DNA from 4 places in the Massilia sp. R2A-15 genome. Region 4 is predicted to be linked to each of the others. Evidence: predicted binding sites of a transcription regulator. Region 4 holds the regulator's gene; each other region holds the start of a gene.
What was found. The regulator sigma-54, encoded in region 4, starts transcription at its own class of promoters, with help from an activator protein. The targets are predictions, from matches to a motif close to TGGCANGNAANCTGCTTT.

Region 1: Q4S45_RS07500 (PEP-CTERM sorting domain-containing protein) is a predicted target of sigma-54. The motif match lies at 4,502-4,519, and genes of this name have one in related genera.
Region 2: adh (aldehyde dehydrogenase) is a predicted target of sigma-54. The motif match lies at 2,504-2,521, and genes of this name have one in related genera.
Region 3: Q4S45_RS13130 (PEP-CTERM sorting domain-containing protein) is a predicted target of sigma-54. The motif match lies at 4,476-4,493, and genes of this name have one in related genera.

Annotation. Positions count from the first base shown of each region.
Region 1 is NZ_CP131935.1:1,650,161-1,657,565, reverse strand. It holds gene Q4S45_RS07530 (penicillin acylase family protein) at 1-744, opposite strand, end outside; gene Q4S45_RS07525 (hypothetical protein) at 772-1,557, opposite strand; tRNA gene Q4S45_RS07520 (tRNA-Leu) at 1,837-1,923, shown strand; gene Q4S45_RS07515 (hypothetical protein) at 2,062-3,123, opposite strand; gene Q4S45_RS07510 (M35 family metallo-endopeptidase) at 3,315-3,788, shown strand; gene Q4S45_RS07505 (hypothetical protein) at 3,790-4,212, shown strand; gene Q4S45_RS07500 (PEP-CTERM sorting domain-containing protein) at 4,581-5,132, shown strand; gene Q4S45_RS07495 (hypothetical protein) at 5,514-5,933, shown strand; gene Q4S45_RS07490 (hypothetical protein) at 6,027-6,185, shown strand; gene Q4S45_RS07485 (DUF1566 domain-containing protein) at 6,343-6,765, shown strand; gene Q4S45_RS07480 (Thivi_2564 family membrane protein) at 6,919-7,110, shown strand; gene Q4S45_RS07475 (M20/M25/M40 family metallo-hydrolase) at 7,174-7,405, opposite strand, start outside.
Region 2 is NZ_CP131935.1:121,302-128,706, reverse strand. It holds gene Q4S45_RS00550 (sigma-54-dependent Fis family transcriptional regulator) at 1-489, shown strand, start outside; gene Q4S45_RS00545 (DUF779 domain-containing protein) at 510-899, opposite strand; gene adh (aldehyde dehydrogenase) at 915-2,435, opposite strand; gene Q4S45_RS00535 (TonB-dependent receptor) at 2,735-4,852, shown strand; gene Q4S45_RS00530 (GTPase domain-containing protein) at 4,849-6,321, opposite strand; gene Q4S45_RS00525 (DUF2868 domain-containing protein) at 6,318-7,405, opposite strand, start outside.
Region 3 is NZ_CP131935.1:2,838,489-2,845,893, reverse strand. It holds gene Q4S45_RS13150 (hypothetical protein) at 1-79, opposite strand, end outside; gene Q4S45_RS13145 (response regulator) at 396-854, shown strand; gene Q4S45_RS13140 (VIT domain-containing protein) at 851-3,130, opposite strand; gene Q4S45_RS13135 (helix-turn-helix domain-containing protein) at 3,127-3,558, opposite strand; gene Q4S45_RS13130 (PEP-CTERM sorting domain-containing protein) at 3,667-4,443, opposite strand; gene prsT (XrtA/PEP-CTERM system TPR-repeat protein PrsT) at 4,709-7,405, shown strand, end outside.
Region 4 is NZ_CP131935.1:4,981,654-4,989,058, reverse strand. It holds gene Q4S45_RS22995 (IS481 family transposase) at 1-818, opposite strand, end outside; gene Q4S45_RS22990 (Ivy family c-type lysozyme inhibitor) at 991-1,455, shown strand; gene rapZ (RNase adapter RapZ) at 1,559-2,422, shown strand; gene Q4S45_RS22980 (enoyl-CoA hydratase/isomerase family protein) at 2,419-3,501, opposite strand; gene hpf (ribosome hibernation-promoting factor, HPF/YfiA family) at 3,594-3,947, opposite strand; gene Q4S45_RS22970 (RNA polymerase factor sigma-54) at 4,017-5,513, opposite strand; gene lptB (LPS export ABC transporter ATP-binding protein) at 5,517-6,275, opposite strand; gene lptA (lipopolysaccharide transport periplasmic protein LptA) at 6,272-6,838, opposite strand; gene lptC (LPS export ABC transporter periplasmic protein LptC) at 6,872-7,405, opposite strand, start outside.

The DNA.
Region 1 (7,405 bases), 1.7 Mb from region 4:
CTGCTCGCTGACCATGTGGACTTCGGGCCGGAAGTAGAACGAGGTGTGCGGATTGATCAGCAACAGCGCGTGGCCGGAGGCACTGCGTGACGGTGCGATCGCAAAGCCGTTCGAGCCGCGCGGCTCCGGATCGAAGCCGGTGCCGGCGTCGGCCAGCGCGGCCTGCGCCGGCTTGCCGTACATCTGCTCGAGCTTCTTCAGGTCGATCGACTCGATGTCGCCGCCGATGCTGCCTTCGCTGAATGCCAGCGCCATCCACGGCTCGAAATGCGTCAGCAGCTTCGGCTTCACTCCCGGATGCGTGTGCAGGTAAAAGTTCAAGCCATCGGCGAACGCCACCATCAGCTGCTTCAGCCACGCGGGGCTGGCCGCGTACTTGGCCTGCATGTCCTGCGGCGTGATGAACATCTTCATTCGCAGGTCGCGCCAGATTTCGGCCTCACCTTCGACTTCGGCCAGGCGCCCGAGCGCGTTGATGTAATTGAGTTCGACCCGGTTGAAATCGTCCTCGGCCTGCGCGTACAGCAGGCCGAACACCGCGTCGGCGTCGGTCTTGCCGAATACGTGGGGGATGCCCCATTTGTCGCGCATGATCGTCACGCGCTTTGCGGTGGCCTGCCAGCGCGCCTGTTCAGATGAGACGCGCGTCGCCGCCGGCGGAAACCAGACCGCCTCCGCAGGCAGTTGGGTGAACAGGCAAGCGCCGCCAAGCAGCGCACTCCAGACGAAACGTGGTGACGTCATCGGACGAGATCCATGTGAAGGTTATTGTTATTGGTCGGCCGCCGGGAGTCCCAGCTTTTCGCGGAGTTCGGCGTTTTCCTGCGTGAGCGTATCGACCTTCTGGCGCAGCGCGGCCACTTGGGCGCGCAGCTCGCCGGCTTCGTCCTGCGCCGACTCCTTCGGCGGACGCGCGGCGGCCTTCTGTTCGCGCACCTGGCGTGCGGCCTGCTGCAGTTCCTTGCGCCCGCCCGCGACCGCGGCGATCTGCACCGATTCCGGCAGCGAGGCGACGTTGGCGGCTGCATTGATCGAAATGGTCCCGGAGCGCACGGCTTCCACCAACTGCGGCGTGGCAGCCTTCTGGATCCGCTCGATCTGGCTGATCGTGTTGCTCGACACGCGGGCGGCCTTCGCCACGTCCTCGCGCGTGTTCCATGGCGGCGATTCAGGCACCTTCTTTTCCGCTTCGGGCGCGGCCTTCGCTTCCGGCTCGGCGGCGCGCTGGGCGACGCGGGCGGTGACGATATCCTTCTTGCGCAGGGCCAGCACGCCGCGCTGGTAGTCCGACACGCTGCGCCGCGCCAGGTGGTTATCGATCACCCAGAGCATGACGTCGTCGATCGAGTTGAAGTTCGTGTTCTGCACGGTGCGGAACTCGATGCCGTGGCGGGTGCAGATATCGTAGCGGTTATGACCGTCGATCAGCACATCGCCCCACAGCACCAGCGCATCGCGGCATCCTTCGGCCAGCAGGCTGCGTTCGAGCGCGGCATGTTCATTGGCGGTGAGCGGATCGATAAACGAACGCAGTTCTTCGTTGATAGTGATGTTCAATTCTTGTCCTCGGAGTTCGGGCGCGCCAGACGGCCGGCGCGCCGCCAGAATGCTACACCATCCGAGGTTGTCGCCAAAGCTAATCGTTGACGTCTTGATCACCGCGTTTTCACAGCGGCAGGGGCAGCACGCTGCGGCATGCAAAGGCGGGGTCAGGTCCCGCGGACCTGACCCCATCCTGGTCGATGCGGTGGAAAAGGATTCTCGCTCAACGCAACGCCGTTATGCCGTCAGCTTCCTCGCCCGACATGGTGCCAATGTGCTAAAATCTCGCCCGCTGCCCGGGTGGTGAAACTGGTAGACACCCGAGACTTAAAATCTCGTGTCAGAAATGGCGTACCGGTTCGATTCCGGTCCCGGGCACCAACAATTGGTATCGACATTCGTCGCGACCTCTCCCCCTTTTGATACTGATTTGCGCGGTGCGCGTGCGCACACGGAGGCTACTGGCGATTGTGGCAGCGTAACCCGGCCATGCTGCAAACACGGGAATGCAAACCCCTTCTAGCGCATCGCGCCGTTCACGTGAAAATCTCCGTTCTCGTCGAAAATGAACCCGACCTCCCCGGTCTTGACTTCCGCTTCCAGCGCGGCCAGGTCCCGTATTCCTAATTTCGGCAGCATGTCGAAGGTGCAGAGATAGAGCATTTGACCGAATGTGGTCTTTGGCGCGTTTGCCATCTGTACTTGTTGCGGAACTGCGGCCCTGATCGTCGATGTTCGTGCCGCCGGATCGTACTCGTTCCGGAACAATGGTCGGTGAGATAAGCTCCAACTGACGAAACTAAGATGTGCCAGCATCTCCCGTAGCTGAATGGGACTCATGGGCTTGCCTGCCGTCGCGTCAATATGGCCTTTCAAGAACGGTTGGCTCAGTTTGGCGTCGTCCAACGACGCCAATAAGGCAGTGTCGCCCACCCTGAGCAGTATGGTATTGATACCATTGATATCTCGGAAATCGAACGGGGTGCTGGTCGGCCCCTCCGGCGCGTTCAAAACCAGGAAAGTGCCGATGCAGGCGGGCTCAAGTTTAGCGCCTGTGTAGATACTCCGAATCACCGCATGGATGTGATGGAGCCACGCGAAGTCGTATTTGCTCGAAATCGGTTGCTCTCCCTTTTGTTTATTAAGGTGGAGCCGCAGCTGAGTATCCTTGAGGTGCGTTTTGAAGAAGACAAACGCGACCCAAACAAACAGCAACTCGCTGGATTTTCGATCCAAGCCTGCCGTGAGACTTGCATATCCTTGGGTGAGCAAAGGTTGGACGCGTTCTTCGAGGTTTTTGCCGTAAAAACTGTTGCATTCACGGCAGCACGGAAGCGTGTATTGGCTGTACTTCAGTTTTACCGTATTTGGCAACGTAATCGACTGGTCGAACAGACCTGCCCAGCGCAGCAGCCATTTAGGAATCACGTGTTCATCGTTGAATGTTTCGTCGCGAGGGGTTCCGCAAATGAAACAGTGACCGTCCTTACAAATATCATTAACAAATTTATTGAAGCTGAACGCGACAATGCGCCCTCCATCCATGACCGTTCCCGCGTCTGGATCGAACTGACTTTCCATATATATTCCTCCCGATGAGATGCGGCATTTTCTCAGAAGCCATGACTTGCGTGTGTTTGGTTGCGTATGTATATCAAACTGGTGCCGCCCAACTGCAGACGTCATGATGCAGGTTTGGAGCCGGAATTGAACAGTTTACAGGAGGCTAGTGGCGATTTTTCGCATTTGGCATACTTTGCATCAAACGATGGTTGGACGACGAAATCAATCAGAGCGAAACTGAGCTTGCCGCAATCGCCCCCACCCTGAACATCGGCTTCAAGAAGATGGCGAGTGCGATGACCAAAGGCCAAGTCATTTTGACCGACGTCCCCGCCATCCGAGGGGATACCACAAACAAGATCTGGTTGTCGAAAGCTGCGGCGGCGCCGGGTTCCGCTGCTAGCGACGGGCTCCGAGTAATCTATATAGAAAGTGCTTTCTTTGATAGTAAGAATATCCTGTCCGGCAAAAAGAACTGGACCCGAATACTTGTTCACGAGATGGCTCACGTGGAACTTGCAGCGGTCGACGTGCGCTATGCCCACGACTCATTAGGGATGAAGCCGGAAAAGAATAACTTCAATACCGCCACCTGCCTGACCAATGCGGAAAGCTGGGCCTTTTTCGCGGCGGACTGCGCGGGAGCGTTGGATGATGGGGTTCGGGGACGAGTCCTAAAATGACTTGCAGCGCTACTACTCGTCACTTTGCCGCAAGCCTTATCGTAATGAATTTTGCGGCATTCCGTCGCCCACCGCAGCCAAGGAGTCGTCCATGTCGGGTTTATCATTCAGTCGCCCTCCGGCACCTCATGTGCCCCCAGTAACGATCGGTGGGATTCGTTACGAACCGACCACTCAGTCGGCGACACCGGGTCCCGATCATGCACCTGGCGTGCTGGGAGCATACGATGCGGCTACCGGCGCCCGACTCTGGACACTCAAAGTCTACGACCTTGCGATCGATCCGCGGCTAGAGTCCGACGTGCAGGAAGACCATTTCAGGACCCTGGCCGCGACGTCTGACGGCAAGCTGCTTATCGTCACCGAAACTGGCCGGCGGTATGAAGTTGATCCAGCGAAGCGAATCGCCCGGGCATTGCCTTGATGGCCTCTGAAATTCTTGCGTGACGCGAAACAGAAGGCTGCACGCCCTGCCACGACCCGAAACATTGCCAAACGCGAGGCGCCCATCTGAAATTCGAAATCCCTCCCAGCAGCCGCTGAAAGCGAAGCTGTATCTGCGGTACACGCTGCAGCGCCGATCCCGAACATGCAACGATGGGCCACATTCGTTTGATCCGATTTCAACCCTCCATTGTCGAGAAATTTTACAGGAGGTCGCGCTTCTCTTACTTTCTCAGCGCAAACTATTGTTTACAAAGGCTTGTTAGTTCGGGCACGTTAATTGCTTTACTTCTATTGCGTGTGGTATTTGAATCGAGGTAATAGTCGTGACCAAACAAGGGGATAAACGTGTTTAATAAAAAAATGAAATCAGTAATCAAGTCGGCCGGCATGTCGATGTTCGCCTGCGCCGCGCTGCTGTCGGCCGGATCGGCGGGCGCCGTCACCATGCTTGGGCAGGCGCCGGACCCATCGCTAATCGTCCAGGCAGGGGGCTTTGAATGGGTGTATGCAGGTCCCTGCGCCGGCCTTCAGCCAAGCTGCGGCGTGGTCCAACTGCACCATGGGTTCGAATTCGCTACCGATGATCAATGGAACGCGAGCTTTTCCGATTTGTCAGCGCTGATGGCCGCCTTCCACACCACCAGCTCTCCGCTTTGTGCCTCAGCTTATTTCAATACCCAGTACGACCACTGCGACGGTGGCGACGTCGGCCTTGGTTACGTGTGGCACTCGCCACTGGCGCCGTCATTAGGACAGCGCAACAGCACGGCGGCTGAGACCTTCCTGGTTCGTGCGCCGGCGGTTTCCGACGTCCCTGAACCTGGCAGCCTTGCCCTGATCGGCCTGGGCCTGGCGGGTTTCGCGGCAGCGCGCCGCCGTCAAGCGGCAAAAAAATAACAATTTTCGGCGTCATCCCGCGGCCCGCCTTGTGCGGGCTTTTTTGTTGTTCAGGCAGATGCCAATCGGCCGGCATCGGGCTGCATGACAGCTCACTTTTCCCCGATGGTCTTCGCCAGTAGCTCCTCGGCCCGGTCCAAAAAAATCGAGCTTGGTTGCCGGGTTCAGCCCGTTCAGCGCCAACCGTCGAAATATGGATATCGAACCATTGCCACTCGACGTCCATAAGTGGCATTGCATCACTCGCCGCGTTGCTCCCGTCCAGCTGCCAAGTAGACAAAAAATGAATCGAAATCAAGCCTCGCTCTGAGCGTCACCGCACAGAAGGAAGGCTGTGCGCCTTGTATTGTTGACAAAACATATCAATGCAAGGAGATCACGATGAACACCCAATTTGCCGGCAAACGCCTTATGTGCGCGCTCGCCTTCATTGGCCTCGGCGTGGTTTCAGGCGCCGCTTCGGCCCAGAGCCAGGAATATCGCCGCGGCTACGACCAGGGCTACCGCGACGGCATGGCGGCGGCGCAAAGCCGCGGTGGCCAGGAATACGGCGGCCGCGGACGGATCCACATCGCCGAAGCCCTCTACGGCGTGCGCGACGCCTCATGCGACGCGCGCGAAGCGGTGCGCCAGATGATCGGCCGCTACCCCAACCCGACCATTACCGCCGGCAACCAGCTGTGCGGCGATCCCGCCCGGGGAGCCCGCAAGCGCCTGACCGTCACCTACCGCTGCGGCGACAGCGCACTGATGCGCGCACAGGCCGACGAAGGCGACAGCATTACCCTTAACTGCCAGTAAGCCGTCCACAAATAACCATCCTTTTTGGAGAAGACCACCATGAACGCCTGCCCGGATTGCGGTTCGACTCATACGCGACGTATCCCCCGCACAATGCTCCAGCGCCTTGTGCTGGTCAACAGCAAGAACATCCTTTGCTCGCACTGCGGAGAGCGTTCGCTGGTGCTGTGGCCGAACTTGTTCCAGCGCGCCGCGCGGCCCGAGCGCGCGATCATCCGTCCTCCCGTGCTGGCACGGCGCATGATGTACTGAATTGCTGCGCGCCCCGCCAAGGCCGCCCGCGAGGCGGATTTTTGCTTTGCGGATGGGACGGCTTGATCGAATCGAAATCGGCCGCAAAACGCGGCAACTTGCGGGCCTCAAAACGGTCTTAAGATACAGACCGGCACTTTCACCGAGGAAGGCGCGCATGAGCAGGCTCGAACCAGTCAGGGACACCTTGCGGGAAGGTGAATATTACGCGGGCCTCATTCTGGGAAAGGATGGCGCGCCGGACCATCACCTCATTCTGCTGCCGGGCGAAATCGACGACGTCACCTGGGCCGCCGCGCGCGACTGGGCCGTGCGGGCCGGCGGCGAGCTGCCCAACCGGCGCGAACTGGCGCTGCTGTTCGCCAACCAGAAGGAGCACTTCCAGCGCGTGTGGTACTGGTCGCGCGAGCCGTCGGAAACCCGCTCGCAACTGGTGTGGGGCGAGAACTTCTCGAGCGGCATTCAGACCATGTATGGGCGCCAGTTCCATGGCCGCGCCAGGGCCGTGCGGCGCGTCATCCAGGAAGATGGGGGCAGCAGCGCCGCGGCACCAGAGCCCGATGCCGCCAGCGCCGCGTGACGAAGCCGGGGGTCTGGTCCTGCGGACCTGACCCCATTTTTGCGTGGCCGCGAGTGCTATGTGCTCTACCGTACAGTCGAGTGATCAATCTTCCGCTATCGTTGCGTCAGCAAATCTTGATATCTCGTCAACCACGCCGTAGAGGAAAATAACATGGCCACAATAATGAGCCTCATCGTCTATCTGGTCATCTTCGGACTGATCTGGTGGCTGGTCAGCCTGCTGCCGCTGCCGGCGCCCGTCGCGCAAATCGTGCGCGTGCTGTTCATCATCCTGCTGATCCTGATCGTGCTGTCGGTGTTCGGAATTATCCCCGGTGGCTACCTGCCGCGGCTGAACTTCTAGCGCGCCTCAGCTTCAACAAAAAACCCGGCTTCGCGCCGGGTTTTCTGTTTTTGCTCACTGCGATCAGCGCGCCGGCACGACCGTGCGCCCGACCGGCTGCTCCATGTTGGCCAAGAACCAGGTCGTGGTGGCCATCACGGCGACGTGGCGGCGCAGGTCTTCGGGCTTGACCTTGTCGAGCGTGTCGGCCGGCGTGTGGTGATAGTTGAAATAGGTCGATTCATCGATCAGCGGCGCGAAGCTCGGCACGCCGGCCGCCTCGAGCCCGTGCAGGTCGCCCGTGCCCAGCACGTCG
Region 2 (7,405 bases), 170 kb from region 4:
CTGCGCGAGCGCATCGCCAAAGGCCTGTTTCGCGAGGATCTCTACTATCGGCTGAACGGCCTGGTGGTCAAACTTCCGCCGCTGCGCGAACGCACCGACCTCGAGACGGTCGTCAAGAAGATCCTGGCGAGCGAATCGAACCACGGACACCACACGGTGTCGGACGAAGTGCTGCGCATGTTCGTGCGCCACAAATGGCCGGGGAACTTCCGCCAGCTGACCAACCTGCTGCGCACCGCGGTGATCATGGCCGGCGACGAGCTTGAAATCGGCCTGCGCCATATGCCCGACGACTTCCTCGACGACATCGACATGCAACCGGCCGCCGATTCCGACAAGATGATCGCCGCTGGCGCCAACCTCGAGGAAATGGAGCAGTCGATGATCGTCAGGACGCTGGGCGCCCATGGCGGAAACGTGTCGGCAACGGCGCGCGCGCTTGGGGTGTCGCGCAACACCATCTACCGCAAACTGCCGCACCTGAAATAGGAGCCTGCCGGCGGCCCGCTCTATCGTTCGCGCCGATCCACCGGCTGGTTGCTCAAAAGGCGAAACTCTTCATCGGTGAACAGGCGCGAACGCGTGAGAAAGCGCCGCCCTGTTCCGTTATCGAGGGAGAACATGCCGCCGTTACCGGCGACGACATCGATGATCAGCTGCGTATGCTCCCAGTACGCGAACTGCTCCAGTCCCATGTAGAAAGGCGCGCCGCCCAGGTTGCCGAGATAGACGTCGGTGTCGCTGAGATTGAATTCGCCAGCCGGATAGCACATCGGCGTGCTGCCGTCGCAGCAGCCGCCGGACTGGAAAAACATCAGCGGCCCGTGCCGCCCGCGCAGCTCGTCGATCATCTGCAGCGCGGATTCGGTCGCAATCACCCGGTCAAGCGTCTGAGTCATGGCGCGCCCCTTTGGTCAGAAGAAGCCCAGCGCTTTCGGGCTGTAGCTCACCAGCAGGTTCTTGGTTTGCTGGTAGTGGTCGAGCATCATCTTGTGGTTCTCACGGCCGATGCCCGACTGCTTGTAGCCGCCGAAAGCGGCGTGCGCCGGATACAAGTGGTAGCAGTTGGTCCACACCCGCCCGGCCTGGATCGCGCGGCCGACCCGGAATGCGCGCGATCCGTCGCGCGTCCACAGGCCGGCCCCCAGGCCGTACAGGGTGTCGTTGGCGATGCGCAGCGCGTCGGCTTCGTCCTTGAAGGTGGTCACCGACACCACCGGCCCGAAAATCTCCTCCTGGAAGATGCGCATCTTGTTATCGCCCTTGAACACGGTTGGCGTCACGTAGTAGCCGCCGGCCATGTCGCCGCTTTGCATATTACGCGCGCCGCCGGCCAGCACTTCGGCGCCTTCCTGCTTGCCGATGTCGAGATAGGACAGGATTTTTTCCAGCTGCTCCTGCGACGCCTGGGCGCCGATCATGGTGGCGGTATCGAGCGGATTGCCCTGCTTGATCGCAGCGACCCGGGCCAGCGCGCGCTCGATGAATTTTTCATAGATCGACTCCTGGATCAGGACGCGCGACGGGCAGGTGCACACCTCGCCCTGGTTCAGCGCGAACATGGCGAAGCCTTCGAGGCACTTGTCGAAGAAGTCGTCGTCGGCGTCCATCACGTCTTCGAAGAAGATGTTGGGTGACTTGCCGCCCAATTCCAGCGTGACGGGGATCAGGTTCTGCGCGGCGTAGCCCATGATCAGGCGCCCGGTCCCGGTTTCGCCGGTGAAGGCAATCTTGGCGATGCGCTTGTTGGACGCCAGCGGCTTGCCCGCTTCCAGGCCGAAGCCGTTCACGATATTCAGCACGCCTGGCGGCAGCAGGTGGCCGATCAACTCGACCAGCACCATGATCGACGCCGGGGTTTGCTCGGCCGGCTTGAGCACCACGCAGTTGCCGGCTGCGAGCGCCGGCGCCAGCTTCCACACCGCCATCAGGATAGGGAAATTCCACGGGATGATCTGGCCGACCACGCCGAGCGGCTCATGGAAGTGATAGGCGTAGGTTTCATGGTCGATCTGGGCGACCGAGCCTTCCTGGGCGCGGATGCAGCCGGCGAAGTAGCGAAAGTGGTCGATCGCCAGAGGGATGTCGGCGGCCGTCGTTTCGCGGATCGGCTTGCCGTTGTCGATGGTTTCGGCGGTCGCGAGCAGGGTCAGGTTCTGCTCCATCAGGTCGGCGATCTTGTTGAGGATGTTGGCGCGCTCGGCCTGCGAGGTCTTGCCCCAGGCGTCCCTGGCTGCATGCGCGGCATCAAGCGCCGCTTCGATGTCCTCGGCGCCCGAGCGGGCGATCTCGCAGAACGGCTGGCCAGTGATCGGCGTGATGTTGGGGAAGTACTCGCCCTTCACCGGCGCGACAAATTTGCCGCCGATGTAGTTGTCGTAGCGCTGCTTGAACGGGTTGGCGACGCCGAGTTTGCTGATGTCCGCGAGATTCATGTCATCCTCTGATTGGTGTAGTTATCGAGCCGCCGCTGCCGGCGGAGTGTGTTGGCCACACCCGGTATTTCGCAACTACCGTGCCAGCACACCGTGGGCAACGCTGTCATAGCGGCGCAATGCAGCGCGCATGCCGGCGTGTCTGTCACACCTGCTCCAGAATGGAACAGGTGTCACGCGACGACTCACCGGATCATCACGTCTAAGGCAATTCGCCGGTATATTGCTGATGGAGGATCGGGACCGGCAGGCGCGAGCGGCGACCAGCTGGCCACGATTCCAATCAATGGAGACCCGTCATGCCGCACCCGTTTCGCCTGAAGGCCATCGCCAGCCTGTTCGCCGCCAGCGCCCTGGCAGCATCGGCTCGCGCCGCGGATACGCAGCCTCTGGTCGACGTGGTGGTGATCAGCGCCAGCCGCGTCGAGCACACCAGCTTCGACCTGCCGGCCGCCATCGACGTGGTCGGCGCCGCGCGGATTCGCGACGGCCAGATGCGGGTGAATGCTTCCGAGGCGCTTGCCGCAGTGCCTGGGCTGGTGGCGCAAAACCGCGGCAACTACGCCCAGGATCTGCAGATCTCGTCGCGCGGCTTCGGCGCCCGATCAGCGTTCGGCGTGCGCGGCGTGCGCCTGGTCAGCGACGGCGTCCCGGCCAGCATGCCGGACGGCCAGGGCCAGCCATCGGCCTTCAACCTCGACATGGCAGAACGCATCGAAGTGCTGCGCGGGCCGTTTTCGGCAATCTACGGCAATCACTCCGGCGGCGTGATCCAGCTGTTCACGCGCGACGGCCAGGGCCGGCCCACACTGGATCTTTCCCTATCCGCCGGCAGCGACAGCGCGCGCAAGGCCGACATCAGCGCCCAAGGCGCCAGCGGCGCAATCGGCTATGTCATCGACGCCTCCCGTTTCGAGACGGACGGCTTTCGCACGCACAGCGCCGCCACGCGCGACCAGGGTTTCGCCAAGCTGACCATGCGGCCCGCCGACGGCGGCAAGCTGACGCTGGTGGCCAATTCGCTGCGCCAGTTCGGGACCCAGGATCCGCTCGGCGTGAGCTGGGCCACCTACCAGCGCGATTCGCGTGCCGGCGAGATCGATGCGACCGATACCGCGACGCCCCAGCGCACCTTCGCAGAACGCTACGACACGCGCAAGAATATCGAGCATCAGCAGATCGGGATGGCCTACGATCAGCACTTTGGCGATGACCGCCTGCACGTGATGATTTACGGCGGCAACCGCCGGGTGACGCAGTACCAGCCGTTTTCGAAAGGCTTTCAGGCGCCGGCGACGCATTCGGGCGGAGTAGTGGACTTCGATCGCGATTTCTACGGCGCGGATGTGAATTGGGTCGCGGTGCGGCGTCTGGGCGGCGGCAAACTGACGGCGACGGCCGGAATCGACTACGGCCATTCGAACGACGACCGCAAAGGCTATGAAAACTTCATCGGCAACCAGTTCGGCGTGCAGGGCGCGCTGCGGCGCGACGAGCAGGACCTTCTGTCCAGCCTCGATCCCTACCTCCAGGCGGAATGGCAGGCCGGCCCCTGGGTACTCACCGCCGGCGCCCGTCACACGCGCATGACGGTGAGCGTGGGCGACCGTTTCCTCGTCAACGGCAACGACAGCGGCGGCGTCGAATATCGCCACACGACGCCGGTGATCGGGGCGCTCTACAAGATCGGCACCACGCTCAATGTGTACGCCAGCGCGGCGCGCGGCTTCGAGACGCCGACCTTGAACGAACTGTTCTACTCGGGCGTGGGAGGAGGATTCAATTTCGGGCTGCGCGCCGCGGAAAGCACGCACGTCGAAGCTGGCGTGAAGGCGAGCATCGGCGACCACACGCGCGTCAACACCGCGCTGTTCCAGGTGCGTACCACCGACGAGCTGGTGGTCGACAGTTCGTCCGGCGGGCGCACCAGCTACAAGAACGCGGGCAAGACCCTGCGCCAGGGCGCCGAACTGTCGCTCGACACCACGCTCGCTGGCGGCTTCACCGGGCGCCTGGCGCTGACCGCGCTGCGCGCCGTGTACGATCAGGGGTTCGGCAACGTGCAGGCCGGCAGCCGTCTGCCGGGCGTGCCGAATGCGAACCTGTTCGCCGAGCTGGCGTGGAAGGATCCGGCCGGGCGCCTCGGCGCCGCGGTGGAATCGGTCGCGAACAGCCGGATCTATGCTGAAGATGCGAACAGCGAGATCCCGGCGCCGGGCTACGCAATCATCAATGCGCGCCTGACCGCCAATGAGCAGATGGGCGCATGGCGCTTCAAGCAGTTCGTTCGGGTAAACAACCTGGCGGACCGAAAATACGTTGGGTCGTTGATCGTCGGTGACACGAACAAACGCTATTACGAGGCCGCGCCGGGCCGCAACTGGATGCTCGGCGCCAGCGTGGCGCACGTGTTCTAAATCGTCGCGCGGCCAGGTACGGCAGTCACCGAGGGATACAGCTGTTCCAGCGTGCGGGCCGCAACTGCCGTCACAAGCTGATCTAGCCGCGCCTTGGCCTTGACCGCATCGGGCTCCATGCGGGCCTCCCGCCAGGCAGGGCCGAGAACGTCGTCGTGCATCGCCACCGCGCGTTCGACTTCGGCCTGCCAGAAGGCCGGCGCCTCGCTGTCGACAAAATTTCCGCGGCCGCGGCCGAAATGGGCGACCGCGAGATAGCGCAGGATGCTGGACACCAGCAGCGACTTGAGGAAGTCGTCGGCGAACTGCACTGTCGGATGGTTGCGGTCGGTGCTTGCGTTGAAGCCCCAGGCGGCGCCGGCAAACGTGAGCGCGCCCACCAGGCCGCCCAGCAGCGCGCCGCCGCCGAGCGTCAAGCCGCCCGCCATCAGGTCGGCCGACAAGCCCGTTGCGGCGCCCGAGACGATGGCGCCGATCAGGCCCGCCTGCGCCTTGTCGACCGGGGCGCGAATGGCGAAATTCTGCCGCACCCGCGCATTGATCTTCGCCGCTTCGCCCGGATCGAGCTGGTGCAGCGCCAGCAGGCGTCCGGTGGCCGCGCCGACTTGTCCATTGAGGCGTTCGAGCATGGCGGCCATGGCCTTTTCCGCGCGCTTTTCGGCGTCCTTGCGCAGGCCGACCGCATTCATCGCCGAACGCAGCACGCTCTTTTTCTCCTCCTCGACCGGTTCGTTGTCGCGCGCCGCGGCCAGCAACTGCTGCGTGGTGATGTCCATCGCGCGCCGGAAGCGGTCGGTGTTGTTCGCCTCCCAGGCGGCGAACAGGCGCGCATACCCTTCCCGGCCGGCCGGCTCGATCAGCTTGCCGACCGCTTCGTAGAACACGCGCTCATGCACCCAGCAACGCGCGAAGGCGTCCAGCGCGAGCACCTCGCGCACGATCGGGTACTGGGCCAAGTGCTGCTTCCAGGTGGCCTGCTCGGCCAGTTCCTCCGGCGCGGGACGCGGTGGGCCCATCTGGTTCAGCAGCACCACGACCGGCTTGCCGAGCCACTCGAGGATCTTCATCTCGGCTGGCAGATAGCCGGCGTCGCGCGGATGTTCGGACGAATTGACCAGGTAGAGCACCACGTCGGCCGCGTCGCGGGCGGTGCGCAGCGCATTTTGGCTAAGCCAGAAAGTGCGGTCGCGGTAGCGGTCCACCACCTCGCGCAGGAACCAGCCGATCGGATTGCCAGCCAGCGCGAGCCGGCGCAGCAGGCGCACGGAGTCGCCGAAGCCAGGCGTGTCCCACAGCTGCAACGAGTCGCCCTGGCTTGTTGTCAGGAGCGTGTGCGATTCGGCGAACACTGTGACATGGGCTGCGTCGCGCACTTCGCCAACATCCATTCCCACCAAGGTGCGCGCCAGCGTGGTCTTGCCATTGTTGGTGTGCGAAATCAGCGCGAACTGGATCGTCACCCCGCTCATGCCGCTTGCTCCAGCGGGCGCGCGTGCGGATCGAGCAGGTTCACCACCGTCGCGCTGGCGTGGTGATGCGCACAGAACTGCTGCCACAATATGATGCGCTCGTCGATCCGGCTTCTCCCCGCCTGCGCGCCGAGCCGCTCGGCCAGCGACGATTCGTCGATAAGCACCATTGTGCGCGGCGATTGGCGCACCAGGTGTTCGATGAAGGCGCCGTGATTTTCTTTCTCCGGCGTCGCGGCAAGGTTGAACAAGGCTGCGGTCAGGCTGACGTTCGCATCGCCGAACACATCGCCCGGATCATCGCCGTATGCGCTCGATGGGCGCAGCATCACGCTGGCCTGCTCGCCGAGCAGCATCGCGGCCACCGTCGCCAGCCCGCGGTCGCGCGCTTCGTCCAGCGTGAAGCTGTAAGGCAGCACGCGCAGCACGCCGGGCGGGCCGCCCATCTTGCCGCGCAGCCTGCGAAAGTATGGCTCGTCCAGGTCGAGCGGAAAGTGCCTGGCCATGCGGCGCGCGCGCCAATGGGCCAGCGCCGCGAGGGCGAGGCGCGGCAGCACCACCAGCAGCATCAGCGTCGCGGCGTACAGCAGCACCCAGCGCCGGCCGCCGGTCATCGAAGGTGCGTGAGAAAACCGCAACGCCTCGATGTCGGCCACGGAAAATCCCGGCAGCTGAAAAACCCAGGTGGCGGGTGCGAACAGGACCGCCAGCACCGCATGCACCTGGGGCGCGTCGAGAAAGGTGCTCTCCCAGCCGGCGACATACTGCGTCAGCAGGCCGCGCGCCAGCAGCGACACAATTGCGCCGGCCGCGAACAAGGCTGCGGCCAGGTGCATCGTGCGCGCAAGACGCGCGTGTGTGAGCCTGGCGCTCAGGCGCGTCCATTCGGCCATGAACTCGACCAGCGCCGCGGTCAGCGTCGAGGGCAGCTTGCGCGGCAGCGCCGCCCTGCCGGCAGCCAGCCGGCGCAGCATGCCCGCGCTGGCCCAGCCGCTCTTCGATCCCGGCACCAACAGCCACGCCAGCAGCACCAGGTACACGACCAGGTTCCAGCCGATGATCGCGAGCAGCGGCGCGGATAACA
Region 3 (7,405 bases), 2.1 Mb from region 4:
GGATCAGCACCGCGGCGCTCAGCTTCCCGAGCGAGAAATCCCGCCTGGCCTGTTCCATCTTTCGATTGCATTCGATCATGAGTTTCCTGAAAAGCAGCGTTCGCGTGGCGCCGCGACCGCATTAATGTAACAATCGGCAGTGCCGCAAGACAAGACTCGCATGTTTTGCTACACTGCACGCAGTCGTTTCCCCGTTCTGGGGATCCCGGCTTGTCGGCCTGACACCCGCCGGCGCCTGCTTCCACTGTTCGCCTCCGTGAACCACCCAGCATACTGACCCGCACGCCAATTGCCAACAGCGTGCCCTGAAGTCATGCGCGACCGCTTTTCGCCTTGTCGCCGCACCTATCCTGTTATTACCTTCACCACCAGGTTCGGCCTTTAAGGAACGAAGAATGAGTTACGAATTTGACGGCGGCGCGCCCGCCCGCCGCGTTGTTCAAAATATCCCTGCCGGCGCGCTCGCGCAAGCGGCGCTGCGGGTGCTGGTCGTCGACCGCAACCCCGAGATGCTCGATTTGCTCGGCACGCTGCTCGAGCATCACGGCTGCGCCGTCGCCTGCGCCGCCAGCGCGGACCAGGCGCTCGCGCTGGCGCCGGAATTCCAACCGCACGCGGTGTGTTCGGGCCTGGTCCTCGGCGGCGTCGATGGCTTCACGCTGGCGAGCCGCCTGCGCGCGCTGCCCGAAACCGCGGCCAGCCTGCTGATCGCCGTCTCCGGCCGCCACCACCCGGACGACAAGGCCAGCGCGCGCGCCGCGGGCTTCGACCACTTCGTCGTCAAACCCTTCATCCTGGACGAGGTCGTCGCGCCGCTGCTGGCGCTGCGCCAGACCCTGAACCTGTCCGCTTAAGCACAACCCGCGCCGCTGGTCTCGAGCGCGAACACGCAGGGCGGCCAGTCGGACGCGGTCATGTCCGCCAGCGACTCGGCGATGCGTTCGGCAAGCGCCGCTTCGGCGTCACCCGCCTCCGCGGGCGCGGCGGATGGGGCCAGCAGCCGGGTGATCAGCTTGCGGACCGACGCCATGCGCGGCTGCCGCAGGGCAGTGCGGATATCGTCCGCGCACATCACGAACAGGAAAGCGGCCACCACGTCGGGTTCATCCTGTCCCGCCCCCATCACCAGCTCGAGCCAGTCCACGATAGCGGCGCCCAGGCCGATGCCGCGCAGGTCCGCGTAACTGCGCGGCCATTGCGGCTTCGGCATGGCGCGCAGAAGTTCGTGCAGCCCCAGCGGCGTCAGGCCCTCGGCGCCCATCGTCTCGCTGCCGCTGCGGCGGAAGAATGCGGGAACATCGTAAGCCGGCACGCTGGAGGCGACGCACAGCGCGTCGCCTCCAGCGTCCAGGCGTCGCCATACTGCGGGCTGTCTGAAACCTTCGCCACCCCGGGTGACGACCGAGCCTGCGCCAGCCCATCCCGCCGGCAGCATCGGCGCGACCTGCAGCAGCGGCGGCATGTCAGCTGGCTTGTCCGCGTCGGCGCGCTCGTGCACCAGCAGGAAATTGGTGCGCTCGGTGACCAGCTGGTAGTCGAGCGCCAGCGACGGCGCTTCCTCTTGTGGAACTCCCGGCGCCGCGGCCCTGGCGCTGGCTGCCATCCGTGCGAGCGTGTGCGCCTCGCCGCTGGCCGGAGCGATGACGGCGCAGGCGATCTCCCGCTCCGGGCAATCGCCGTCGCAGCCATAAAGACGCACAGTGCCGCCGGCGTCGCCTTCCAGCTGCGCATACAGGTTGACCGTGTCGCCGTCGAACACCGCCTCCGGCAGCGCCGAGGTCCAGCCGCCAGCCGGCCAGCTGACGCGCAGCCGGTTCAGGCGCGGTGAGCGCAGCCGCGCGAACATGCGCAGCACCGCCGGCTCGACCCGTTCTCCCGGCGCGACGAAATCGCAGGCCCCGCCGGTTGCCAGCGCGAGCCGGCGCAGGTGGCTCTCGGCCGGGCTGCTGCCGATGGCGACGATGAACAGCCGGTGGCCGGACGCCTTTGCGGTAGCGAGCACGCCGTCGATCGCGTGGATCTGGCCGTCGGTCACCAGCAGCACGTCGGCGCGGACGTTGGCGCCGAGCGTGAAGGTCGAGGCCAGCGCCGCTTCCATTTCGGTGCCGCCCAGCGTGGCGTCGAGCGCGCCGACCCAGCGCCGCGCCGCCAGCCGGGTGCGCTCGGTCACGGCCCACAGGCCGCGCGCGCGGTGCTCCACCGTGGAGCCGAAGCGCGACAGAGAAAAGCGGTCGCGCGCGTCAAATTTGTCGACGATCGCCTGCAGCGCGCGCCGCGCCGCGGCAATGCTGTCGCCGGCCATCGAGCCGGAGCAGTCGACCAGCAGCTTGGCCACCACCGGCAGCGGCGCGGCGGCAGCAATGCGCGGGCAGAAGCTGGCCAGCGCGGCGCTGCGGCCCGGCGCCGTCGTGTCGGGCGCGGCGATGGCGAACGAATCCTGGGCAAGGTCTTCCAGCACCAGCACGAAGTCGCGGTCGAGCGACCCGGCCTGCGCCAGCGACAGCGTCACGCCGTCGCCCACCATCTGGCTGGCGAGCGCGTGGCTCGGCGACCCGATCCGGGCGCGCGTCAATTCCGGCGGCAGCCGCAAGGTGAGGTCGAATGGATGATGGGCGTGCAGGCTGGGCGCCGCGGCGTGCTGCGGCGCCAGCCGCGCGTCTCGCACCGCGTCGCCAAAGCGCGGCGCGATCACCGTCGGGATGCACACGCGCAGGCCGCGCTGCTCGAACTGCAGCGTTTCGGCGTAGCGCATCGTCACCAGGCAGGTTTCGCCCGCGGCGAGGTTGCCCAGGTTAAGGCTGTAGCTGCGGTCGTGGTTCTGCTCGAGCATGATGGCGCAGTCGCCCGCGGCCAGGCTGTCTTCGTAGTCCTGCGCGGCCTGGCGCTTTTCCACCACCGCGCCGCGCAGTTCGCGCTCGCCCAGGCGCACGTCAACGCCCAGCAGCACCGCGCCGAACGGCAGCGGGAAGGTGTAGACGATTTCGACATGCCGATCGCAGGGATTGCGAAAGCGCTGCGCCACCGACACCTTGAGCAGCAGGCCGGCGATGGCGCCGTCGATGCCGACGTGTTCGAGCAGCACCGGGTCGCCGCTGCGGGTACGCAGGCAGGCGGTGTCGCTATGGCTCATGCTGGATCTCCTTCGGGTGGGTGGGTAAGCTGCTCGAACAGCGCCATCACGCCTTTCGCGAAGGCGCGCACCTGCTCGGGCGACATGCCGGCGCGGCCCGGCTCGATGACCAGTTCGACGCCGTCGGCCACGATCAGGTGGCTGCACACCTCGATCGATCCGGGCGCGCGCGGACGCGGCGGGATGGGCGGCTCGCCGCCGTGCAGCAGTTCGCGGATGCGTTCGAGCGACAAGCCGGCCGCCGTCCATTTGCGGATCAGCAGCAATTGTTCGAGATGGCGTGCGCCGTAGCGCGCCGCGCGGGTTTCGCCGACAGGGCGGTCCACCAGGCCCGTCTGGACGTAGTAGCGCACGGTGCGCGCGGTCATTTCGGCGAGCACGCACAATTCGTTGAGCGAGTAGCTGGCTGCGGGATCTGGTGTATTCATACAGTTAATTAAATCACCAAGACTGTATGAATGCAAGCGACGCGCGCAAAAAAAATGCCGTCGCTGCCACGACGGCATGAGTGGCCGGGTCTTGCTGTTGGACTGCGGCTACGCGCTCCTGCGCCGGCGCACTGCCAGCACGCCGCACAGGCCGATGCCCAGCAGCGCCAGGCCGGCCGGCTCCGGCACGCTGGTCATGCCCTCGATCACGTCGTTCTGGCAGGTTTCGCCCCAGTGCATGGCGAAGGACTTGAACGTCATCAGGTCCGAGACGCTGGCGACGTTGATGCTGAACTTGATCGACTGGTCGGCCGTGACGGTCCAGTCGCCCTGCAGCGCCTGCGTGCCCACTTTCTGCGCCACCGCGGTGGTGCCGGCCGCCGTATTGACCGCCACTTCCTGGTCCTGGCGGTAGGTGCAGCCGCTGCCGCAGGTGACGAAGGAATTCGAATTGAGGATGTTGGTGCTGTTCGCGCCGTCGAGCTTGTAGAGCGTGAACTTGCCGCCGCTGTTGCTCCAGCGGTTATCCAGGCTGAACCCGTATTGCCAGTCGGTGCCGGTGTTGGCGTTGTCGGTGCTGTAGCCGCTGGCCGCCGTGCCGGCCGGATTCCACAGTTGCGACAGGAATACGTCGCCATAGCCGATCCCCTTGGCGTTGGCGAAGGTGTCCATCCCGGCGTGACCGGCGAACGCGGTGTTGATCGTCACCGTCAGGACGCTGCCGACGCGGGTGATGGATGCGCCGCTGATGTCGTAGGTGCTCGCACCGATCACATCGGCCGCGTTATTGGCGCCGATATAGCTGTCGGTGAAGCTCCCGGCCTGCGCGGCAGGCAACGCGAGCAGCGCCAGGGTGAGCCCGGCGATGCGGAGGAGGTTTTTCATGGACTGATATCCCTTGGAATTATGTGTCATCTATAGCACGAATCATGCCTGGAATAAACATTTCATTGAAATCAGCGGCTTAGCTGATTCCGTCGATCGCAGGGCTGGGGCGACTGTAAATAATTTCGACAACTACTTTTTCTGTAATGCAATTCTTTCTTGCAATCCAGACTAGGGAGAGTGGCATAAAAATTGTTGCAACGCAATCTTTTACATGCCACCATGCTTGGCAAGTCGCTCATACCCTGAAGCCCAAAGGAAATTCATGTTGCATTTCAACAACAAGCGTTGCGTGCTTGTCGACATCGCCGCCACATTGTTGCTTTCCGCGACCCTTGCGGGGTGCGACCAGGAGTCGGATGCGGCGCTGCGGGCCAAGGCCCTGCAATACCAGCAAAAGGGCGAGATGAACGCGGCCGTGATCACCCTGAAAAACAGCCTCGACGCCAAGCCCGACAATGCCGAAGTGCGTTTCCTGCTGGCCTCGGTGTATCTCGACATTAACGATCCGGTCAGCGCGGAGAAGGAAGTCCGGCTTGCGATCAAGCAGGGCCACCCGGCCGGCGCCGCCATGCCGCTGCTCGGCAGGGCCCTGAACCTGCAGGCGCAGTTCCAGAAGACGATCGACGAAACCCAGCAGGAAGTGGGTCGCAAGGATCCCGCGCTGCTGTGCGTGCGCGCCGACGCCTACCTGGCGCTGGGCAAACTCGACGACGCGCGGCAACTCTACGGCGATGTGCTGCGCGCGAAGCCCGACTACCCGCCGGCCCTGATCGGACAGGGCCGCCTGGCGTTCCTGACGGGCGATGCCGACGCGGCGCAACGCTATGCGACGCAGGCGATCGCGGCGGCGCCACGCAGCACCGACGCGCTGTGGTTCCAGGGCGACCTGTTGCGCGCGCAGAACCAGTCGCAGAAAGCGCTGGCGACTTACGACAAGGTGCTGGCGATCAATCCCGAGCACCGCACCGCGCACATCGAGAAGGCCTACCTCGACATCGCGCTGGGCAAGTTCGAGGCCGCGCAGCAGGAGCTCGACACGGCGCGCGTGCTGGCGCCGGGCAACCTGCTGCTGCATTACACCCAGGCGCTGTTGTATTTCTCGGAAGGCCGGAGCGTCGACGCCCAGATACCGGTGCATAACGTGCTGCGTGTCGCGCCCGAGCACATGCCGACGATCCTGCTGGCCGGCGCCGTCAATTTCAACCTGGGATCGATGCACCAGGCCGAGCATCACCTGCGCCATTACCTCGAAAAAAATCCCGACAACCCGTACGCGCGCAAGATGCTCGCTTCGACCTTGCTGCGCACCGGTCACACGCCGCAGGCGCTGGAAGTGCTGGCCCCGGCCCTGAAGCAGGCGCAACCGGACGTGCAGATGCTGGCGCTGGCCGGCGAGTCGTACATGCAGGCGCGCGACTTCAACCGCGCCTCCCAGTATTTCGAGAAGGCCAGCGCGCTCGACCCGGCCGCCGCCAGGCTGCGCACCTCGCTCGCGTTCAGCAAGCTTGGCAAGGGACAGGCGGCGCAGGCGGTCAGCGACCTGCGGCTGGCCACCAAGCTCGAAAAGGGTTCGCACCAGGCCGGCATCGCGCTGGTGCGCACCGAGCTGGGACTGAAGCACTTCGACCAGGCGTTCGCCGCCGCGCTCGACCTTGAAAAGGAACAGCCGGACAACGCGACGGTGCAGGACCTGAAGGGCATGGCCTACCTGGGCAAGGGCGACGTGAAGCAGGCGCGCGCCAGCTTCCTCAAGGCGCTGGCGCTGCAGCCATCGTACTTTGCCTCCGCCGCGAACCTGGCGCAAATCGAACTGGACGCAAACAATCCGGCCGGCGCCCGCAAGCACCTGCAGCAGTTCCTGGACAAGAACCCGCGCAGCACCGAGGCGATGTCCACCTTCGCCACGCTGGCCACCCTCGAAAAGAAGGCCGGCGAGACCACCAGCTGGCTCGAACGCGCCGCCGCGGTCGATCCGGATGCGGTAGGGCCGGCCGTCAACCTGATCGGCCAGTACCTGAAGACGGGCCAGCACCAGAAAGCGCTCGACATCGTCCTGCGCCTGCGCGTGACGCATCCGGACGACCCCGACTTGCTCGACCTGCTCGGCAAGGGGCAGCTGGCCGTCGCCGCGCAGGAGCAGGCGCTCGACACCTACAAGAAGCTGGCGACCGCGCTGCCGCGATCGGCGCAGGCGCAGATGCAGGTCGGCGCGCTGTTGATGGTGATGAAGCGCCATCAGCAGGCCGAAGACTGGCTCAAGGCGGCGCTGGCGATGCAGCCCGATTTCCCGGCGGCGCAGCTGGCGCTGGCCGAGCTGTACGTGCGCAAGAACTGGAACGAGCTGGCGATGACGATCGCCGAGAAGATGCAGCAGAACCATCCAAATGCGGCGGCCGGCTACCAGCTTGAGGGCGATGTGCTGATGGCGCAGCACAAGCCGGCGCTGGCGGTGGCCGCGTTTGACCGCGCCTTCGCGCTGAACCGCAGCAACGAGATGGTCATCAAGACCGACAACGCGCTGAAGCTGGCCGGCAGGCAGGAGGAAGCGGCGCGGCGCCTGGCGCAATGGCTGCAGCAGCACCCGGACGACCTGCGCGTGGAACTGTACCGCGCGCAGGCGCTGGCCGCCGACCAGCAGTACAAGGCGGCAGCGGCGCAATTCGAGGCGATCGTCAAGCGCCATCCGGACAACGTCATCGCGCTGAACAACCTGGCGCTGGTGTATCAGCAGTCGCAGGATGCGCGCGCGCAGGCGGCCGCCGAACACGCGTACAAGGTCGCCGGCGACAATCCCGTCATCATGGATACGCTGGGCTGGATATTGGTGGAGCAGGGCGACACCGGCCGCGGCCTGCCGATCCTGCAGAAAGCCAGCGCAAAGTCGCCGCAGGCGCGCGACATCCGCTATCACGTCGCGCTGGGACTGTTCAAATCGGGCGACAAGGCCGCGGCGCGCAAG
Region 4 (7,405 bases):
GCTTGGCAAAGCTCAATCGAGTTGAACCCGTAGCGCTCCAACAATTCGCGCTTTAAGGTGCGGTGAAACCGCTCGTCCTTGCCTTGCGTTTGCGGATGGTATGGCGTGCTGTGGCCGACGCGAACACCGAGTCGTATCATCCACGCCTCCAGGGCCGACACAGTCCCGCGTCCGGCAGTTCCCCACGGCGGACCGTTATCGCAGGTGATCCGCTGAGGTAAGCCATACTTCCTGAATGCCTGGATCAAGGCAGTCTGTACCTGCTCGCCAGACTCTGCGGAACAGGCGATCAGGCAGATATTAAAGCGCGAATGGTCGTCGAGAACGGTCAACGGGTGACAGCGTCTGGCAGCAGCGTCAGTGAGCGGGAAATGACCTTTGAAGTCCATTTGCCAAAGCAGGTTCGGCGCTTCGTGTTCAAACCTGCTCAACGCAAGCTTGCCAGGGTTGGTCAAAGGGACCAACTCGCAGCCATTGCGCCGAAGGATGGAATCAATCGTGGAGTGGTGAAGGTCGGGAAACCCGTCTGGCAGAAGCGCCTTCAGTTTACGCGCCCCCCAGCAAGGATACGCACGATGCAGGTCGACGATCGTCGCTTCAACATCTCTGCTGCTTCGCCCTGGCGAGTTGGAAGGACGGCGTGAACGGTTTGCCAAACCATCGACGCCGCCTAATTCATGGCGCTGCAGCCATTTGTAGCCAGTCTTCCTGCTTATGCCGAACGCCGTACAAAGCGCTGAGATATTGGCGTCGTGAGCTTGGGCCAACCGCACAAATTCAAGCCGTGAGGACATCTGAGAACACTCCATCCAAGGCATCGTACGCTCCACATTTATTGGAAAGTACGATGATGATAAAAGTGTTACCTATGTCCCCCGACAAAGTGTTACCCATGTCTCCCTACAAAACACGGACCTGACCCCGTTTTTGTCGCGGACGTAGTTTTGACGACAAGTCTGTCTTCATACGATCCACCAGTGAGAAATGGCCATGAGACGATTCCTCGCCCTGTCAGTCCTGATGTTCGCTTCGGCCGGCGCCTGCTTCGCCAATGATCCAGCCGGCTGGAACGCAGAATCCTTATCCTCATGGGTCGGGAAATACCCGACCACTACGGTGAACAAAAAGCGCGTGAGCATCCTGGCGGCTGCACCCATCAACAAGATCTTCAACAGCGTCGTGCCCGCCAACGAACGCAAGCTGCTGGATGGCTACCATGTGGAGACTCCCGTCACCCAGATGGGAAATTTCTTGGTAATTAACAAGTGCAAGCCCCACGACTGTCCATCGGAACACGCTATGGTGGTAGTGGACATGGAGAAGCTGCGATTGTGGGCGGGCTTTTTCACCCGCGCGGAAAATCGGACCTCATTGCGTTGGTACGGAAACGGCGACGACTACTCAGTTCTTCCATCGGAAATCCAGCAAGAATTTCGGTCTCGGCACGGCGACTGAAACAGGGATCACGCAGGCGCCGATGACTGAAAGACGGCGACTAGGCGTCCCCGTCGTTCCCGCGGACCTGACCCCAAAGCGCAGCTTGCGGTATCATCGATACATGCGCATCGTACTTATCACTGGCATCTCCGGCTCCGGCAAGTCCGTGGCCCTCAACGTCCTCGAAGACGGCGGCTACTACTGCGTCGACAATCTGCCGCCCGCCCTGCTGCCCCAGCTGGTCGACACCTTGCATAACGAAGGCACCGAAAGCCTGGCCGTCGCGGTCGATGCGCGCAGCGCCGAGTCGCTGGTGGACCTGCCCGCCAACGTGCGCATGCTCAAGGACCAGGGCCACGACGTGAAGGTGATGTTCCTGACCGCGAACACGCATTCGCTGGTGGCGCGCTTTTCCGAAACGCGCCGCAGCCATCCGCTGTCGCACGAGCTGCGCCCGCACGCCAATCCGGCCGCGCGCCGTACGTTGATCGAATGCATCCTGGAAGAGCGCGAGCGCCTGTCGGCGATCGAGCAGCTGGGCCACGTGATCGACACATCGGAGCTCTCGGCCAACAAGCTGCGCGCCTGGATCAAGGAACTGGTGGAGATCGAACGCGCGCCGCTGACGCTGTTCTTCGAATCGTTCGCCTTCAAGCTCGGCGTGCCGCTCGACGCGGACTTCGTGTTCGACGTGCGCGCGCTGCCCAATCCCTACTACGACATCACGCTCCGCCCGCTCACCGGCATGGACGCGCCGGTGATCGCCTTCCTCGACGCCCAGCCCAGCGCGGCCGACCTGCTGGAGGACATTCGCGCCTTCATCGAGAAGTGGCTGCCCTCATTCAAGACCGATAACCGCAGCTACCTGACCGTGGCCCTCGGCTGCACCGGCGGCCAGCACCGCTCGGTGTACATGGCCGAACGGCTCGCCGCCTACTTCAGCCCCACCGAGCGCGTCGTGCTGCGCCACCGCGAACAGTCTTAATTCCCCAGGTCGCGCAGCGGGTGCGCCCGCTCCGGCCACGGCGAGTTGAAGAACTGCGCGACCATCTCGTCGGTCACCTCCGCCAGCGTCGGCGGATTCCATTTCGGCTCGTTGTCCTTGTCGATCACCAGCGCGCGAATCCCTTCGAGTACTTCGCCGTGCTCGAAATTGCGCCGCACCAGGATGCGCTCGAGGCGCAGGCAATCGGCCAGGCTCATGGCGGCGCCGCGGCGCAGCAGCTCGATCGTCACGCGCATCAGCAGCGGCGAGCGCTTCTTCATTGCGGCCAGCGCCTTCTGCGCGAACACGCCTTCGTCCTTCTCCAGCGACGCCATGATCGCTTCGACGGTCGACTCGCCGAAATGGTGGTCGATCGACGCGCGCTCCGCTTCGAGCACGCTCGGGCCGGCCGAGAACGGCGCGGCAAATTGCGTGATCGCCGCGCGCAGTTCGCTGCCCGGCGTATCTTCGATCAGTTGGGCCAGCGCGGGCATCTGGGCCTGCGGCACGAAGGTGTCGGCCAGGCCCGCGTACAGCGCATCGGCGGCGCGCACCGTCAGGCCCGTCAGGCCGAGGTAAAGGCCAAGCTTGCCCGGCGCGCGCGCCAGAAAGTAGCTGCCGCCGACATCCGGGAACAGGCCGATGTTCACCTCGGGCATAGCCAGCTTGGTGCCATCGGTAACCACGCGCAGGCCGGTGTCCGGGCCCGCTTCGGAGATGCCAAGGCCGCCGCCCATCACCACGCCGTCCATCAACGCCACGTACAGCTTTGGGTAGAAGTGGATCAGGTGGTTGAGCGTGTACTCTTCGGTGAAGAAGTCTTCCAGCGAGGCGCTGCCGCCGGTGGTCGGCAGGGTGCCGACGTCGTGGAAGTAGCGGATGTCGCCGCCGGCGCACAGCGCCTTGTCGGTGCTGCTGCGCAGGACCACGGCGTCCACCGCGGGATCGTCGCGCCATGCCAGCAGCACGTCGGACAGCGCGCGGATCATCTCCAGCGACAGCGAGTTGAGCGTGCGCGGACGGTCCAGGGTGATGATGCCGGTGCGGTTGGCGATGCGGGTTTTGACGAAGTCGGTCATGGTGGCTGTCGAAGACGGAAAAAGCGTATTTTATCCGACCGCGCAAATGAAAAGGGCGCCGACGGCGCCCTCGCTTTCAGGTGATGCCTGCCTTATGCGGCGGCGGGGAGCTCAGGCTCCTGCAAGTGCTTGATGGCCTGGTGGTTGTGCTCCTGCACTTGGGATTTGTATTTCATGACCTGGCGATCGAGCTTGTCGATCAGGGCGTCGATGGCCGCGTACAGGTCGGACGACAGGCTGGCGACGTTCACGGTTTTACCCGGCAGCCTTAGGTTGATTTCGGCTTTTTGCCGTTTTTCTTTTTCAGTCAGATTATCGACGGTGAGGATCACGGCGATATCGATCACTTGATCGAAATGGCGCTTCACTCGCTCCAGTTTGTTCTGTACGTATTCACGGATGGCTGGGGTCACTTCGAGATGATGTCCACTGATTGTGAGATTCATACACACTCCTTTGATGATGTCGCTAGCTGTTCGTGCGTCATAAGCGCAGAGGGACAGTGTGAGGTCGATCTACAAACTTTTGCGGAGGGCGACGGGCGGGATCTTGAGCGCTTCACGGTATTTGGCCACCGTGCGTCGTGCAATGACCATCCCCTGTTCCCCCAGCATGTCTGCGATCTTACTGTCTGATAAAGGGTTTTTAGGGTCTTCGGCTCCTGTGAGTTGCACGATGAGTGCCCGTATCGCCGTGGAGGATGCTTCCCCTCCTGCTTCGGTGGCGACGTGGCTCCCAAAAAAGTATTTCAACTCAAACATACCATGCGGTGTAAGCATGTATTTCTGGGTTGTCACACGAGATATCGTACTCTCGTGTAGTCCCAGTGTATCAGCAATTTCGCGCAGCACAAGTGGACGCATGGCAACCGCGCCGTGCGAGAAAAAGTTCCGTTGCCGCTCAACAATCGCCTCGGCCACGCGCAAGATCGTGTCGAAGCGCTGGCGCATATTCTTGATCAGCCACTTCGCCTCCTGCAGCTGGGCGCCCAGCTGGCCCTCGCCCTTGCCGTTCTTGAGCAGGTTGGCGTACATGCTGTTGACGCGAAGGCGCGGCATCACATCCTGGTTCAGCGACACGGTCCAGCCGTTCTTCGAGCGCCGCACGATCACGTCCGGCACCACGTAGTCGGAGGCGCCGGAGCCGAACGCGGCGCCCGGATGCGGATTGCACTGGCGAATCACGGCCTGCGCCTCGCGCAGGTCCTCGTCGTCGCAGTCGAGGGCTTTTTTCAGCTTGTTGAAGTCGCGCTGGGCGAACCACGCGAGGTGCTTGCAGACGATGTCGAGCGCCATGCGCCGCGTCACCAGCGGCACGTGGGGCATGCGGCGGATCTGCAGCGCCAGGCATTCGGACGCGTTGCGGGCGCCCACGCCGACCGGGTCGAAGCTTTGCAGCAGCGACAGCGCGGTCTTGAGTTCGTCGATGTCGATCTCGAGCTCGGGCGGCAGGCGCTCGAGGATCTCTTCGAGCGTTTCGGTCAGGTAGCCGTTGTCGTCGAGCGCGTCGATCATCAGTTCGACCAGCGCGCGGTCGCGCGTGTCGAGCATCGCCAGGCGCATCTGCTCCATCAAATGGTCGCGCAAGGTGGTGGCCGACGCTTCGATCTGCGGGCGCGAATCCTCGTCGTCGGGCGTCTTGTTGCGGCCCGCCTCGCCCCAGTCCTCGCTGTCGCCGCCGGCCGCCTCCGGGGATTCTCCCTCGCCGCCGCCCTCGCCTTCACCGGCGGCGGGCGCGTCGCCGCTGCCCTCGCCTGGCGGCGCGTCCTGCGCGCCCGGGGCCGGCGCGGCCTCGCCCGGCGTGGCGGGAGCGCCGATTGCGCCATCGGCCAGCAGGCGCACCGAGTTGTCGAGCGGGTCGTCGAGCCGTTCGAGCAGCGGATTATCGGACAGCAGCTGGGTCAGTTCCTGGTGCAGCTCGAGCGTGGACAACTGCAGCAGACGGATCGACTGCTGCAGCTGCGGCGTGAGCGCGAGGTGTTGGGAAGTCCGTAGTTGCAGTGACTGTTTCATGGCTTACATCCGGAAATGTTCGCCCAGGTACACGCGCCGCACCGATTCGTCCGCGATGATATCGTCAGGACGGCCCGAAGCGAGCACCGCACCCTGGTTGATAATATACGCGCGATCGCAGATGCCGAGCGTCTCGCGCACGTTATGGTCGGTAATGAGCACGCCGATGCCGCGCTCCTTTAGGAAGCGCACGATGCGCTGGATCTCGATCACGGCGATCGGATCGACGCCGGCGAACGGCTCGTCGAGCAGCACGAAGCGCGGATTGGTGGCCAGCGCGCGCGCGATCTCGACGCGGCGCCGCTCGCCGCCCGACAGCGACATCGCCTGGTTCTCGCGCAGCTTCTCGATCTGCAGGTCGGCCAGCAGCGTATCGAGACGCTCGTTGATCTGGTCCTTGGTCAGCGCCTTGCCGTCCACCTTCTGCAGCTCCAGCACGGCGCGGATGTTGTCCTCCACCGTCAGCTTGCGGAATACCGAGGCTTCCTGCGGCAGGTAGGACAGGCCCAGCACCGCGCGGCGGTGGATCGGCAGGCTGGAGATGTCGACGCCGGAGATGTCGATCGAGCCGGCGTCCGACGGCACCAGGCCGACGATCATGTAGAACGAGGTGGTCTTGCCGGCGCCGTTCGGGCCGAGCAGGCCGACCACTTCGCCGCATTCGACCTGCAGCGAAACGTCGCGCACCACCAGCCGCTTGCCGTAGCTCTTTTGCAGGCCGCGCACGATCAGGGTGTTACCGCAGGATTTTGTCTCCATCATTGCTTTCCTGGGGCAGGCGTGGCGGGCGCCGGACGCTTGGGATGGTCGAAGGTGAACTCCACGCGGCCGCCGCCAACCTTGCTCTGGCCGGAAGGGGTGTTGATCGCCGCGAACTGCTCCTTGCGACTGTCGTAGGAAAGGAAAGGCCCTTCGGCGCGGTCGGTCACGCGGCTGCCCTCCAGGTTGGTCACCCTTGCGCGGCCGGACAGCTTGATGATGTCGGTCTTGTTGTCGTAGTCGATGCGTTCGGCCTCGCCCTCGACCCACAGGTCGGCGCCGCCGTCACGCTTCTGGCGGAACGTCGCGAGCGCGCCCGGCGCCGCCGTCAGCGTGGCGAAATTGTAGCCTTCCGGGTCTTCGGTGAGTTTCAGCTTGTCGCCCTTCATGACCACCGTGCCGCGGGTGAGCACCACGTTGCCTTCGAACGTGCCGCCCTGCTTGACCATGTCGGCCGTGCCGGTATCGGCCTTCACGTTGATCGGCTTGAGCGAATCGGCGCGCTCGGCCAGGGCGGCGCCGCCGGCCAGCATGCCTACCGCGATTGCCAACAAAATCTTCTTCATCTTTGCTCCCTGTTTCTTCTTGCCTGGTCCGCGTCAGCGTGCGCGCGGCGGAAAATTGAGCTGAACCCGGTTGTGCACGTCGAGCCGGCCGGTGGCGTTGTTGGCCTTCATGCCCACGCCGGCGAGGTTTGTCGTGCCAATCACGAGCTGGAATGGCTGCGCGGTTTCCATCCGGTCCTCGTCCGGGAACACGGTCAAGGCGTCGGTCTTGAGCGACATCGCCTGCATTGCGCCCTGCTGCGGGCGGCGGATGTCGACATCGCCCGCCAGGTCGACCAGGTTCTTATCCTGATCGACATGCGCGGTCTTCGCATGCATTGTCATCGGCGGCTTCTCCGAGCCGATGTTCAACACCACCGGCGCGACGATGTCGAAGGTGTCGTCGCTGGGACGGTGAGTCAGCTTGTCGCCGGAAATGATGTAGCCCGGCTTGCCGGCCGGCGTCATGCGCACGAAGCTGAACTTCTCGACGATGTAGTCAGGCTCGCTCTTGAGCGGGTCGGACGACGTGGCGACGTCGCCGCCATTGATCACCTGGACCAGCCAGAAGCTGCCCAGCGCGAACAC